Linked DNA regions of Haloactinomyces albus. The protein of the gene in region 1 interacts with the protein of each later gene in a pairwise test. Links are inferred from orthologs where the notes say so. Each region holds a gene or a part of one and is shown on either strand. Other genes may lie near its edges.

Region 1 (3,006 bases):
GGCGACTGTGGCAGGAAGTGATGGAGCAGTGCTCACCCGGGCATTCCTGGCTGCGGCTGTCCGGAGACACCTTCGAGCGGCTGTATGCCTACAAAACAGGCCATGCGCTGGCAAGCTGGAACGAGACTGTCGACGTCCTGCTTGCGCAGGCCGAGTCCGACACCGGCGCAGCAGGAAGAATCGAGACGGAATGAACACCATGGGAGACTGGGCCGACCTGCAGGAGCCCGGACCGGCCACCGTGGTGGTGAACGGAGTCGCGCTGGGCAGAGGAAGCCGCGTTCGACTGCGACCGCTGCACCGTGCCGATATCGTCGACCTGACACTCGTCGACCGGACCGCCGAGGTCGAGCGAGTCGAGCGGGACGCCGAAGGGCGGACATACGTGGTGGTCATGCTCGACGGTGACCCGGGACGCGACCTCGGGGCGATGAGTCAGATCGGGCACCGCTTCTTCTTCACTCCGGAGGAGCTGGAGCCGCTGGGTGAGGTCTCCGGTGGGGGGCCTCCCGGCTCGCGGATTCTGGTGGCAGGACTCGGGGACACGTTCCTCGCCGACTGCGCCTTCGGCCCGGAAGTGATCGACCGGATGCGTCAACGGCACCTTCCGCAGGGAGTGCACGTCGTGGACTTCGGCATCCGCATGGCGGATCTGGCCCGGTCCCTGCAGGATGACTACGACGCCGCGGTGCTGCTCTCCACGGCATCGCGGGGGTGCGTGCCGGGCACCTTGTCCGTCACCGAACCGGGCGCGTCCGAGATCGAGGAAGCCGCCGCGGCATCCGGCGCGCCCGATTCCCTCCGGGCTCTCGCGCTTGCCCACCGGTTGGGAACCCGATGCCGGCGCATCCTCCTCGTCGACTGTGCACCGGTGTCGTCCGTGAACAGCGGGGACAACGACGTGGATACGAAGATGAGCACGCCGGTCCGCGAAGCCCTCGACGACTCGGTCCCACTCGTCGAGTCGCTCCTGGACGAGCTACTGGCCGTTCGAGAATCGAAAGTTGGGAAGTGAGCTTCCATGAAAAACGGCATTTACATTTCGCCCGTCGCCGTGCGTGTCGCGGTCGGTGCCCTCACTCTTGCCTTCGTGGCGTCGATTGCGGTCCAGATGCCGGAAATCACGCGGTATGTGAAGGCGGAAACCATGTGAGCGGGGCACTCGCCGTCAATGCGAAGAACGAGACCGTGCTGCGGCGTGATGCCCGGCATCACGCCGCAGCACGTGCGGTCGGAAGAACACGTTCGGGAGAACGGGCGGGCCGGTCCGTGGCTTTCGGTCAGCCTGCCACACGGTGTGCTGTTCCGACGAGTTCGGTGAGCAACTCGTGTACCTTCGCCACCGCTGTGTCGACCGCTGCCGCGACCGGTTCGGACAGTTCCATGCGTTCCGAGCAGTCGGCAGGCTCGCAACCGACCACGAGAGCCCGGCCGATGTTGCCTCCGAGTGTTTTGCACAAGGACAGCACGGCGTCCGGAGTCATCCCGTGCGCGTCCATAGCGGGACCGTTCGTTTCCGGCCCGATGGGTTCGACGGCATCGAGGTCGGGTTCGAGCACGTACAGGGTCCCCGGTTCACCGCCGCGGGGCAGTGCATCGACGAGGAGCACGCCGTCGTATCCCTGCAGCAGTTCATAAGCCAGGTGCATGCCGCGGATTCCGAAGTCCGCGGCATACACGCCCTCGGGCATCGGTTCCGCCGTCAATCGCCCGGCGACCTCCACGCCGAAGCCATCATCGCCGAGGAACACGTTGCCGATTCCCGCAGCGAGAACGCGTGTGCTCATGTCTCGTCTCCGGGGAGAATCCGCGCCGAGCCGTGCAGTTGCTCGAGGACCTCGCTCGGCAGGTTCTCGGTGCGGTCGATGATCGCCGCCGCCCTCGGATCGGTGGCCCTGGCCTCCCGCTTCTCCTCGTCGGTCAGCGTCATCGTGCGCAGCGTGAGTATCTCGTCGATCTCGGCGGCGTCGAACAGGTCACCGGGGCTTTCCGGCGCCACGGCAGGGTAGTCGTAGAGGATGATCGGTGAGGACAGCATGACATCGCGTTTCCCGTGCTCACCGACCAGAACGGGCCAGGTGTGCTTGTTGCGGCAGGATTCGGCGGCAGGGCTCGCCCAGTCCGGAGGCTCGAGCAGGGAGACGAACGAGCCACCACGCATGGCCAGCAATGTGTGCGCCGAGACCAACGAACGGCGCAGCATGACATCCCGTTCCACCGAGGGCCCCTGGTCCCACGGCGTGTGGTTCTCCACCGTGATCCGCACCTTCTGCAGTTCGCCGAGTTCCTCGAACCCCTCGACGCCGAGGCGGATCATCCCGGACAACGGCCACGTACGGCAGGTGATGTTGCCGTCGGTGTCCTCCCCACCGGGGAGTTCGAAGGGCACCTCGTGCTCCGCGTCGAACCGATCGAGACGCACGGACACGTCGACTTCCCGGACCACCCCCTCGTCGGGGACGGATCCATTGTCCCGGCAGCGTAGCTGCAGGAAGCGCACCAGGAGGTCGAGTGTCGGCTCCACAGCGGGCTCGACCAGGCACTCGGTGCGCGCGTACCACGTTTCCGAGGAATCGGCGGTGCGTGGCGCGAGAACCCCGAACTGCCAGCGCATCCGGTTCTTCAGCGCCGAGGCGCGGTACGGGTAGAGGAGGTAGCCCTCGAACAGTACGGCGTCGGCCACGGCGCGGGCCATGTCCACGGTCACCCCGCCACCTCCTTCGGGTCCGTTTCCGCCTGATGCCTCGTGCACTGGCAGTGTGTGCTCAAGTACACATCGTCGCAACAGCGGTGGTCGGTTGGAAGCGCAAGATCCGGGGTACCTGCACGGGAAGACGGTTGTGCCGGAGGGCAGGGCAGAAGACAGCGGCATGCGGCAAGGAGGTGGTGCATCCGGTGGAGGGGAGCGAAGAGTTATTGCGGACGCTGACCCGGGTGAGCAGCGCTCTGTACGACGGGGAGGTGCCGTTTGCTCTCACCGGAGGGTGTGCGATCTACGCGCGCGGC
Region 2 (3,865 bases), 560 kb from region 1 along the record:
TGGGTGGTAGAAGCCGCCCTTCGAGGTTCGGCGGCTCACCCCGGCGGGAAAAGCAGTGGCGGAGACGGGTTATTCTGGTGTCAGCACGGTGTTGATCCGGCTATCACCGGGGAGCCTCCGGAAGAACGGGCGAGCTGTTCTCGCCTCAGTAGAACCGGACGGGTGGGCCCGTCACAGCCCGTAACGAGCGGCTGTACGACAGGTGCCGGCTCGAGGTGTATCGCCCCGGGCTCCGGTCCTCGTGCGGCAAACGGGGTGGTACCGCGAGACGTGGGCGATCGATCGTTTGACGGTCGAGCGCGAGCGTGGCGTCCCCGTGTGGGCATCGAGCGTTGATCGTCGATGTTCGTGCGGCGTAGCAGACGACACACCCACGAGGAGCGCATCCGCGATGGCTTACCCGAAGGTTCCCTTCAGTGGCGCGACCACGAACGATGATTCCGCGGCGGAGAACCCGGAGAACCCCGCGGGCGGCGGAGTCGCCGCACAGCCGTCGTTTCCCGGCATCGAACGCGAGGTTCTCGACTTCTGGGCCAGGGACAGGACGTTTCAGGCCAGTGTCGAGGCGCGGGAACCGGGGCCGCACGGCTCGAACGAGTTCGTCTTCTACGACGGGCCCCCGTTCGCCAATGGCCTGCCGCACTACGGACACCTGCTGACCGGTTACGTCAAGGACGCGGTGCCGCGCTACCAGACCATGCGTGGGCATCGGGTGGAGCGTCGTTTCGGGTGGGACTGCCACGGTCTGCCCGCCGAGGTCGAGGCGGAAAAGCAACTCGGGATCTCGGCGAAGTCCGAGATCGAGTCGATGGGCATCGCCGAGTTCAACGAGGCGTGCCGGTCCTCGGTGCTGCGCTACACCGACGAGTGGCAGGAGTACGTTACCCGCCAGGCACGCTGGGTGGACTTCGACAACGACTACAAGACGCTCGACCTGGATTACATGGAAAGCGTCATGTGGGCGTTCAAGACCCTCTGGGACAAGGGGTTGGTCTACGAGGGTTTTCGGGTGGTCTGGTACTGCTGGCGCTGCGAAACGCCACTGTCCAACACCGAGACACGCATGGACGACGTCTACCGTCAGCGGCAGGATCCTGCTGTGACCGTGGGCCTGCGGCTGCAGGCACCGGGCAAACCTTTCGACGGTGCGCTGGCCCTGGTGTGGACGACGACGCCGTGGACCCTGCCGTCCAACCTCGCGGCCGCCGTGCATCCGGATGTGGATTACGTGCTCGTGGAATCGGAGCACGACGGTGAGCGCTATGTCGTGGCCGAAGCGCGGCTCGGTGCCTATGCGCGGGAGCTGGGCGAGGACATCACCGACCGGGTCGTCGCACGGTTCCCGGGAACCGAGCTGCTCGGCAGCCGGTACACGCCGCCGTTCGACTTCTTCACCGGCCGCGCCAATGCCCATCAAATCCTCGCCGCGGACTACGTCACCACCGACGACGGTACGGGGCTCGTGCACATCGCCCCCGCTTTCGGTGAGGACGACAAGGTCGTCACCGACGCGGCCGACATCGAGCCCGTGGTCCCGGTGGACTCCCACGGCCAGTTCACCGACGAGGTGCCACCCTATGCGGGCATGCAGGTGTTCGAGGCGAACAAGCAGATCATCCGCGACCTGAAGGGTGCGGGCCTGCTGCTGCGGCACGAAACCTACGACCACCCGTACCCGCACTGCTGGCGTTGCGACAACGCACTGATCCAGCGCGCGGTGTCCTCCTGGTTCGTGGCGGTCAGCCAGTTCCGTGATCGCATGGTCGAGCTCAACCAGCGGATCGACTGGGTGCCCGCCCACATCCGGGACGGCCAGTTCGGCAAGTGGCTGGAAAACGCCCGCGACTGGAATATCTCGCGCAACCGCTACTGGGGATCGCCGATCCCGGTGTGGGTCTCCGACGACCCGACCCATCCCCGGGTGGACGTCTACGGCTCCCTGGACGAGCTGGCGGCCGACTTCGGAGTGCGCCCGAGCGATCTGCACCGGCCGAACATCGACGAGTTGACCCGGCCCAACCCGGACGACCCGACGGGGGCTGCCACGATGCGGCGGGTTCCCGAGGTGCTGGACTGCTGGTTCGAGTCCGGGTCGATGCCTTTCGCGCAGGTGCACTACCCGTTCGCCAACGCCGAGTGGTTCGAGCATCACTATCCGGGCGACTTCATCGTCGAGTACAACGGCCAGACCCGCGGCTGGTTCTACACGCTGCATGTGCTGGCCACGGCGCTGTTCGACCGTCCGGCCTTCTCCCACGTCGTCGCGCACGGCATCGTGCTCGGTCACGACGGGCTGAAGATGTCGAAGTCCAAGGGCAACTACCCGGACGTCAACGAGGTCTTCGACCGTGACGGATCGGATGCAATGCGCTGGTTTTTGATGTCCAGCCCGATCCTGCGCGGTGGCGACCTGGTGGTGACCGAGAAGGGCATCCGGGACGCGGTGCGCCAGGCGGTACTGCCGCTGTGGAACTCGTGGTACTTCCTCGCGCTGTACGCCAATGCCGAGGGGCTGGAGGGTCGTTCCCGTGCGGACAGTCAGCACGTGCTCGACCGGTACATCCTGGCCAAGACCCATGAGCTGGTCAGCGACGTGCAGGATGCGATGGATCACTTCGACCTCGCGGGTGCGTGCGCGGCGGTGCGCGAATTCCTGGAGGTGCTCACCAACTGGTACGTGCGGCGGTCGCGGGATCGCTTCTGGTCCGGTGACCGGGATGCGATCGACACGCTGCACACCGTTCTGGAAGTGACCAGTCGCGTGGTGGCCCCGCTGCTGCCGCTGACTGCCGAGGCCGTGTGGCGCGGCTTGACGGGCGGCCGTTCGGTGCACCTGGCGGACTGGCCGCTGGTCGACGAGCTGCCCGCCGATGCGGCTCTGGTGCAGGCCATGGACCAGGTACGTCAGGTCTGCTCGTCCGCGCTGGCACTGCGCAAGTCCAACAAGCTGCGTGTGCGATTGCCGCTGGCGAAGCTGGTGGTGGCCGCACCGGAGGCGGAGTCGCTGCAACCGTTCACCGACCTGATCCGCAACGAGGTCAACGTCCGGGACGTGGAGCTCACCACGGATGTGGCCGCACACGGCCACTTCGAGGTCTCGGTCAATGCTCGTGCGGCAGGTCCCCGGCTCGGTGGTGACGTGCAGAAGGTCATCAAGTCGGTCAAGTCGGGTGAGTGGAGCCGTACCCCGGGTGGCAACGTTCTCGCCGCGGGAATCGAGTTGCACGAAGGCGAGTTCACCGAGCGGCTGGTCTCTACCGATCCCGGTGCCGCCGCGGCCCTACCCGGTGGTGGCGGCATGGTGGTGCTGGATACCGAGGTCACCGAGGAGTTGGCCGCCGAAGGCGTGGCCCGCGATGTGGTCCGAGTGGTGCAGCAGGCCAGGCGCGAGGCCGGTCTGGAGGTCTCGGACCGGATCACCACCACGCTGTACGCGCCGCAGGACGTGCTCGACGCGGTCAGCGCGCACCGCGAATTCCTCGCCGGGGAGACACTGGCCGACGCCGTGGAGCTGTCCATGGCGCAACGGCCCGATTCCGCCTTCGCGGGCAGTGTCGGCGACGGCACCGACATCGCGGTCTCGGTGGCGAAGGTCTGAGCCGGCTACGAAGTGAGTGAACGGAGCTTTCGTCCCGTCGATGCGGGGGAAAGTTCCGTTCACTCCCGCCTCAGGCTTCGTGTTCGGTGCGGTCGGCAGCCCACTCGGTGTGGAACACCCCTTCGCTGTCGGTGCGCCGGTAGGTGTGCGCGCCGAAGAAATCTCGCTGACCCTGCACCAGCGCTGCGGGAAGCCGGGAAGCGCGCAACGCGTCGTAATAGGCCAGAGCGGTCGAGAAACCGGGGACCGGGATGCCCAGACTCGTGG

The links. The genes of interacting proteins can lie anywhere in the genome.
Region 2: the proteins of JOF55_RS01070 (region 1) and ileS interact in binary tests that used the Escherichia coli proteins (3 or more experiments, as listed by UniProt). The link is inferred for Haloactinomyces albus from one-to-one orthologs.

What each region holds. Positions count from the first base shown.
Region 1 is NZ_JAVDXW010000001.1:218,804-221,809, reverse strand. Bases 35-2,970 are described here. They hold JOF55_RS01070 (hydrogenase maturation protease), read right to left. Parts: upstream 1,788-2,970; coding sequence 1,281-1,787; downstream 35-1,280. Other genes in these bases: JOF55_RS01060 (nucleotidyltransferase family protein), read left to right, coding at 2,935-2,970; JOF55_RS01065 (hypothetical protein), read right to left, coding at 1,784-2,707; JOF55_RS01075 (hydrogenase maturation protease), read left to right, coding at 191-1,015; JOF55_RS01080 (DUF6084 family protein), read left to right, coding at 35-194. In the rest of the region: more of JOF55_RS01080, read left to right, coding at 1-34; more of JOF55_RS01060, read left to right, coding at 2,971-3,006.
Region 2 is NZ_JAVDXW010000001.1:779,394-783,258, reverse strand. Bases 4-3,798 are described here. They hold ileS (isoleucine--tRNA ligase), read left to right. Parts: upstream 4-391; coding sequence 392-3,598; downstream 3,599-3,798. Other genes in these bases: gnd (NADP-dependent phosphogluconate dehydrogenase), read right to left, coding at 3,669-3,798. Also shown: more of gnd, read right to left, coding at 3,799-3,865. UniProt on the Escherichia coli protein: Catalyzes the attachment of isoleucine to tRNA(Ile). As IleRS can inadvertently accommodate and process structurally similar amino acids such as valine, to avoid such errors it has two additional distinct tRNA(Ile)-dependent editing activities.